Regions from separate parts of the Streptomyces krungchingensis genome, predicted to be linked through region 1. Evidence: riboswitches for the same ligand, from Rfam matches in the RefSeq annotation. Region 1 holds a riboswitch; the other holds the start of a gene.
The links. A riboswitch is a leader RNA that binds a small molecule or an ion and turns the genes downstream of it on or off. The one in region 1 is predicted to bind cobalamin.
Positions count from the first base shown of each region.

Region 2: another riboswitch for cobalamin. It lies ahead of ACSYGO_RS13340 (cobalamin biosynthesis protein); the one in region 1 lies ahead of ACSYGO_RS30365 (ribonucleoside-diphosphate reductase subunit alpha).

Region 1 covers NZ_JBPUKY010000001.1:6,890,904-6,894,443, forward strand. Annotated here, with positions in the region: gene ACSYGO_RS30365 (ribonucleoside-diphosphate reductase subunit alpha) at 1-1,257, opposite strand, end outside; cobalamin riboswitch at 1,393-1,531, opposite strand; gene ACSYGO_RS30370 (GNAT family N-acetyltransferase) at 1,606-2,130, opposite strand; gene mctP (monocarboxylate uptake permease MctP) at 2,242-3,540, opposite strand, start outside.
Region 2 covers NZ_JBPUKY010000001.1:2,981,218-2,984,757, reverse strand. Annotated here, with positions in the region: gene ACSYGO_RS13345 (cobyric acid synthase) at 1-530, opposite strand, end outside; gene ACSYGO_RS13340 (cobalamin biosynthesis protein) at 580-1,542, opposite strand; cobalamin riboswitch at 1,653-1,793, opposite strand; gene ACSYGO_RS13335 (hypothetical protein) at 2,056-2,277, opposite strand; gene ACSYGO_RS13330 (inorganic phosphate transporter) at 2,290-3,540, opposite strand, start outside.

The DNA.
Region 1 (3,540 bases):
GTTGGCGGCGTCCTTGAAGGTCATCCAGCCGTTGCCGGTCTGCGCGAGGGTGCGCATCATCCGGCCGTACAGGTCGCGGGCCGGGATGGTCTTGCGGGCGAGCCCGGCCTCCTCGGCCTTGCGGTACGCGGCGTCGAACTCGTCGCCCCACAGGTCGACCAGCTCCGGCACGTCGGCCGGGGAGAACAGCGACCAGTCACCGTTCTCGTTCACCCGGCGCATGAACTCGTCCGGGATCCAGTGCGCCAGGTTCAGGTTGTGCGTGCGCCGGGCGTCCTCACCGGTGTTGTCGCGCAGCTCCAGGAACTCCTCGATGTCGGAGTGCCAGGTCTCCAGGTAGACGGCCGCGGCGCCCTTGCGCCGGCCGCCCTGGTTCACCGCGGCGACCGAGGCGTCGAGGGTCTTCAGGAACGGGACGATGCCGTTGGAGTGCCCGTTCGTGCCGCGGATCAGCGAACCGCGCGAGCGGATGCGGGAGTACGACAGCCCGATGCCGCCCGCGTGCTTCGAGAGCCGGGCCACCTGGTGGTAGCGGTCGTAGATGGAGTCGAGCTCGTCCAGCGGGGAGTCGAGGAGGTAGCAGGACGACATCTGCGGGTGCCGCGTACCGGAGTTGAAGAGCGTGGGGGAGGAGGGCAGGTAGTCGAGGCGGCTCATCAGCCGGTAGAGCGCGGCGACTTCGTCCACGGAGCGGATCGTGTCGTCCTCGGCGAGACCCGACGCCACCCGGAGCATGAAGTGCTGGGGCGTCTCGATCACCCGGCGGGTGATCGGGTGGCGGAGCAGATAGCGGCTGTGCAGGGTGCGCAGGCCGAAGTAGCCGAAGCGGTCGTCGCCCTCGACGTCGACGAGCGCGTCGAGGCGGGCCGTGTGCAGGCGGACGAACTCCGCCGTGCGGTCCGCGACAAGACCCTCGCGGTGGCCGACGGCGACCGACTCGGAGAAGGACGCGACGCCCTGCGAGGCGGCCTCGGCCGCGATGCTGATCGTCAGCAGCCGGGCGGCCAGCCGCGAGTACGCGGGGTCCTCGGAGATGAGTCCCGCCGCCGCCTCGGTGGCCAGCTCACGCAGCTCCGCCTCGTCGGCCCGGGCGGACCGGCCGCGCAGCGCGGCGGCCGCGACCCGGCCGGGGTCGGCGTCGGGGAGGTCGGCGGTGAGATCGGTCAGGATCCGCAGCAGCGCGGTACCGGGACCGTCCGTCTCCACCGGGGCCTGCTGCGCGGACGCTGAAGCCGGATCGGCTGGCGCGATGGTCACGTGGGGCTCTCCCTCGCTCGGCACGGGGCCTGTCGGGAGGCACGGAGGCACACGGGGGCGCCGGCCGGAGGGCAGCGCACCGCGTCCACCGGCCCATTCCGCGAGGCCCGGACGTCGTCGGCACCCGGGCCGGACGGCCGGGGTGCGCTGTCGGCAGGTCCTCGGACTGAAGCCAGCGCGTGCAGGCGGATACGCGAACACACACAAGTACACCGTTGCGGGACAGTTCCGGATTCGCACCGGATTCCCCTGCGGCGACAGCGAGCATGAGCATACATCTTGTGCCGGGCTGCGGGACCACCCCCACATGTTGTGTCGTGTCGGCTTCGGAGGGTGGCTGAAGAGCTGTCAGAGCGTCAGTTCGTAGGTGAGCAGCCGGATGTCGTCCAGCTCCGGGATCGGGTTCCAGTCGCGGCCCGGGGTGCGGGTGAAGCCGAGGCGCTCGTAGATCCGGTGGGCGGCGTGCATGGAGTGCTGGGTGGACAGCACGATGCGTACGCAGCCCTCCGTGGCCCGGGCGCGGTCGACGCAGGCGCGGACTAGTGCCTCCCCGGCACCCCGGCCGCGTGCCTCGCGGGCGACCGCGAGCATGCGGATCTCGGCCTCACCGGGGCGGGCGATGTCGGCCATGGCGCCGCCGCGCGGCACGAAGGTCACCCCGCCGAGCAGTCGCTGCGTGCCGGGCGTGGACTCGCGTTCGACCGCGACGAGCACGTCGGCCGCGGCGGCGCGCTTGGCCACGTCCCGCAGCTCTCCCAGATATGCGTCGCTCTCCCCGAAGTCGAGCAGTCCGTCGCGGAGATAGGCCTGGGCGGTGATCTCGCCGAGGCCCGGGTACTCCTCGGGACGCGCGACGCGGATGACTGTGTCCATGCGCACAGTCTGTGGGAGATCGCGGGGGAGGACCGCCGAATTTCCGGGGGGCGGGAAAAGACCGCGGCGCCCCCCTGACCGAGGGGCGCCGCGGAGTGTGGAACCGCTGGGTCAGTGGGCCGCCACCGGCAGCTCCACCTCGACCCCCGGGTCGCCCGCGTCCGCCGTGTAGTCCTCGGCGGACGTCTCGTCGACGCCGTCCGGGGCCTTGAACGCACGCAGCGCGAACGTGAGGACGACCGTCACGACCACGTTCAGGGTGAACGCCGTGAAGCCGATGTAGCCGATCTCCCCGATGCCGGGGATCTCCTTGGCGCTGCCGCCGAAGTGCTTCTGCGTCGGCGAGGCCACCCCGTACGCGGCGATCGTGCCGTAGAGCATGCCCACGGCCCAGCCGACGAGGAGCGCCCAGCGGTGGAACCAGCGGGTGAACAGGCCGCCGACCAGGGCCGGGAAGGTCTGCAGGATCCAGATGCCGCCCAGGAGCTGGAAGTTGATGGCGACCGTCTTGTCCATGGTGAGGACGAAGACCAGCGCGCCCACCTTCACCAGCAGCGAGACCAGCTTGGAGACCTTGGTCTCCTGCTGCGGAGTGGCGTCCGGCTTGATGAAGTCCTTGTAGATGTTGCGCGTGAAGAGGTTCGCGGCGGCGATCGACATGATGGCCGCGGGGACCAGCGCGCCGATACCGATGGCCGCGAAGGCCACACCCGCGAACCAGTCCGGGAACATGTTCTCGAACAGCTGCGGGATCGCGAGCTGGCCGTTGGTGACCTTCACCCCGGCCGCGATCGCCATGAACCCGAGCAGCGCGAGCAGGCCCAGCATCAGCGAGTACAGCGGGAGGATCGTGGTGTTGCGGCGGATCACCTCGCGGCTGCGGCTGGACAGCGTCGCCGTGATCGAGTGCGGGTACATGAACAGCGCGAGCGCCGAGCCGAGCGCGAGCGTGGCGTAGGTCCACTGGCCCGCCTCGGGAGGCACGAGCCCGCCCGCGCCGGCCGCGGAGTACTTGTCGCCCGCCGCCTTGAAGATCTCGTCGAATCCGCCCAGCTTGATCGGGATGTAGATGATGGCCACCGCGATCACGATGTAGATCAGGGTGTCCTTCACGAACGCGATCAGGGCGGGGGCGCGCAGGCCCGAGGAGTAGGTGTAGGCGGCCAGCACGCCGAAGGCGATGAGCAGCGGAAGGTCCTTGACGAACCAGTTGGTGTTGTCACCGCCGCCCACGCCCATCACGTCCAGGACGGCCTGGATGCCGACCAGCTGGAGCGCGATGTACGGCATGGTCGCCAGGATGCCGGTGATCGCCACGGCCAGGGACAGACCCTTGGAGCCGAAGCGGCCGCGCACGAAGTCCGACGTCGTCACGTATCCGTGCTTGTGGGACACCGACCACAGGCGCGG
Region 2 (3,540 bases), 3.9 Mb from region 1:
AAGAAGGAGGCGAACACACCGCCGCGGTCGATGTCGCCGACGACGAGCACGGGCAGCCCCGCATTGCGGGCGATGCCCATGTTCACGATGTCGGTGCGCCGCAGATTGATCTCGGCAGGACTGCCGGCCCCCTCACAGATCACCGCGTCATACGTGCCCCGCAACTCGGTCAGACAGTCCAGGACCGTGCCGAGGAGCGCCTGCTGGCGGCCGCCGTGGTAGCCGCGCGCGCTCATCTCGCCCACGGGCTTGCCCATGAGCACGACCTGACTGCTCCGGTCGCTGCCCGGCTTGAGCAGCACGGGGTTCATGAGCGCGGTCGGCTCCACGCGCGCGGCCTGCGCCTGCATGGCCTGCGCGCGCCCGATCTCGGCGCCCTCACGGGTGACGAACGAGTTGAGGGACATGTTCTGCGCCTTGAACGGCGCGACCTTGACGCCCCGTCGCACCAGCCACCGGCAGATCCCGGCGGTGACGACGCTCTTGCCGGCGTCGGAGGTCGTTCCGGCGATCAGCAGTCCGCCGCTCATGACTCGGCTCCTTCGCGCGCTCCGGCATCCATGGCGTACCCCTCCCCGGTCATGCCCCGGCCCCTCGCCGCCGTGCGGCGGCGCGCCCGACGAGCGTCCGCCCGACGGCGCACGCGCCCAGCGCCAGCCAGCCCACGCGACGCGACAGCCGTACGGCCCGTTCGATGTCGGCGACGGCCACCGCACGGCCGTCGCCGTTGAGGACGGGCCGGTGCTCGACCCGGCCCGCGTACGAGAGCGTCCCGCCGAGCCGCACCCCGAGCGCCCCCGCGAACGAAGCCTCCACCGGACCGGCGTTGGGACTCGGATGCTTGCGGGCGTCGGTGCGCCAGGCGCGGGCGGCGCTGCGCGGGGCGCCACCGGCGACGGTCGCGAGAACGGCGGTCAGGCGCGCCCCCGGCCAGCCGGCGACGTCGTCGAGCCGCGCGGAAGCCCAGCCGTACCGCCGGTACTTGGGCGACTTGTGCCCGACCATCGCGTCGAGCGTGTTCACGGCGCGGAACGCGACCAGACCGGGGGCACCGCCGACGGCCCCCCACACCAGGGCTCCCACCACGGCGTCGGAGGTGTTCTCGGCGACGGACTCGACGACGGCCCGCGCGATCCCGTCGGCGTCCAGCGCCTGGGGGTCGCGTCCGCACAGGTGCGGCAGCCGTTCCCGGGCCGCCTCCACGTCGCCGGCGGCGAGCGCCGAGCCGATCGCCCGCGCCTCACGGCCGAGTGTGGTGCCGCCGACGACGGCCCAGGTGGCGGCGGCGGTCAGCGCGACGGAGGCGGTGGGGGAGGGCCGGACGGCACGGTGCGCGAGGGCGGCGAGGGCGGTGGCACCGCCGACGCACACGACGGTGTGCAGCGCACCCCGTCCGCGGTCGTCCCGCCACAACACCCGTTCCACGGCGCCCGCGGCCCGCCCGAACACGGCGACCGGATGCCCCCGGCGAGGATCGCCGAGCAGCAGGTCGCCGAGAAGGCCGGCGGCGGCGCCGTACGCGAAGACGCGATCGGCACGCATCGGTTCAGCCGGCCGTCAGGTCGGTCTCAACCGTCGTTCGCGTTCTGCGCAGAGCACTTGGGCAGCCGTGCATGGCGACATGTCCTCACTCAGGGTGTCCACGCCCTGGTTCGACTAGACCGGCGGTGAGAGTTCCTGGCTCCCGGGACATCTCTTCCCCGGTGACAGTGGCGGGACCGCGCCGGACTTGCACCGGCTTCCTCTCTTGCCGCCGTACTTGGCTCCGGCAGTCCACCACGGGGCGAGAACAGCCGTCAACTTGCTGTTGACCTGCGAGGAGAGAGTGTGCTGAGCCCCACACCGCCACCACGCCCGGCTGCCCGCCAAGACCGAATTGCGCCGTGTGCCGGGGCCGTTGCGCGGGCCCGCGGACCGCCCTCCGGCGACCCGGAACGCATCCCGCTGCGCGCGACCACCTGTCGTCCCTTCGCGCGCGGGCCCCGGCACGACGAAGGGCGGGTACGGGACAACGTGTCCCGTACCCGCCCTTCGTGCGCCGGAGCGTCGCCCGTGTCAGGAGACGATGATGAAGATCCCGTACGCCACCGCCGCCGCGCAGGCCGCGAAGCAGGCGTACGCGCCGGTGACCGCGAGGGCCGCCGAGTCGCCCCGGGCGGACGCCGACTCACGCTTGGAGAGGCCGACGATGCCGAGGGTGAAGAGGCCGACGAGTGCCACGGTGGCCCCGAGGCTGACTCCGAAGACGGAGCCGAGAGCTGCCCAGTCGATGTTCATGCTGTTCGTTCCTTACACCGTGGCCGGGCGGGTGGGTTCGGCGGAGGGACCGGGGTCCGGCACCGGGATGGTGGCCTTGAGCTCGGTGTCGGCCGCGGTGACCGGGCCGGCCGGCGGCACGGCGACGGCGGCCATCGCCGTGGTGACGACACCCGCGGGCTCGGCGTCGACGTCGTTCACGTTGTCGACGGTGACCGGCTGGCGGCGCGACAGCGTCCAGATGACGCCGGCGCCGGCGACCAGCAGCACGCCCGTGAGGACGATGCCCCAGGTGCCCTGCTTGGTCAGGAACTCGGCGGAGGCACCGGCCAGGCCCGCGGCCGGCAGGGTCAGACCCCAGGCCACGAACATGCGGGTCGCGGTCGACCAGCGGACCACACCGCCCTTGCGGCCGAGGCCCGAGCCCATCACGGCGCCGGAGCAGACCTGGGTGGTGGAGAGGGAGAAGCCGATGTGCGAGGAGGCCAGGATGGCCGTCGCGGCGCTGGTCTGGGCGGCGAAGCCCTGCGGCGGCGCGAGGTCGGTGAGGCCCTTGCCCATGGTGCGGATGATGCGCCAGCCGCCCAGGTAGGTGCCGAGCGCGATGGCCATACCGGCCGAGACGATGACCCAGGTGGGAGGGTTCGAGCCGGGGGCGATGACGCCGCCGGTGACCAGGGCCAGGGTGATGATGCCCATCGTCTTCTGCGCGTCGTTCGTGCCGTGGGCGAGGGAGACCAGGCCGGCGGAGGCGATCTGGCCGGCGCGGTAGCCCTTGGCGGTCGCCTTCCCCTCGGCGCGACCGCCGATGCGGTAGGTCAGCCGGGTGGCCAGCATGGCGGCGATTCCGGCCACGAGCGGCGCGGCCACCGCGGGGATGAGCACCTTGGTGACGACGGTCGAACCGTTCACCGACGACCAGCCCGCCGACATGACGGCGGCACCGATGAGGCCGCCGAAGAGCGCGTGGGAGGAGCTGGAGGGCAGACCCAGGAGCCAGGTCAGCAGATTCCAGAGGATGGCGCCGACGAGCGCCGCGAAGATCACTTCGGTGCGTATGCCCTCTTCGTTGATGATTCCGCCGGAGATCGTCTTGGCGACCTCCACCGAGAGGAACGCACCGACGAGATTCAGCACGGCGGACATGGCCACCGCCGTCTTGGGCTTGAGAGCGCCGGTCGAGATGGTCGTCGCCATCGCGTTGGCAGTGTCGTGGAAACCGTTCGTGAAATCGAACACGAGAGCGGTGACGATCACGATTCCGAGGAGGAGCGTGATGTGTTC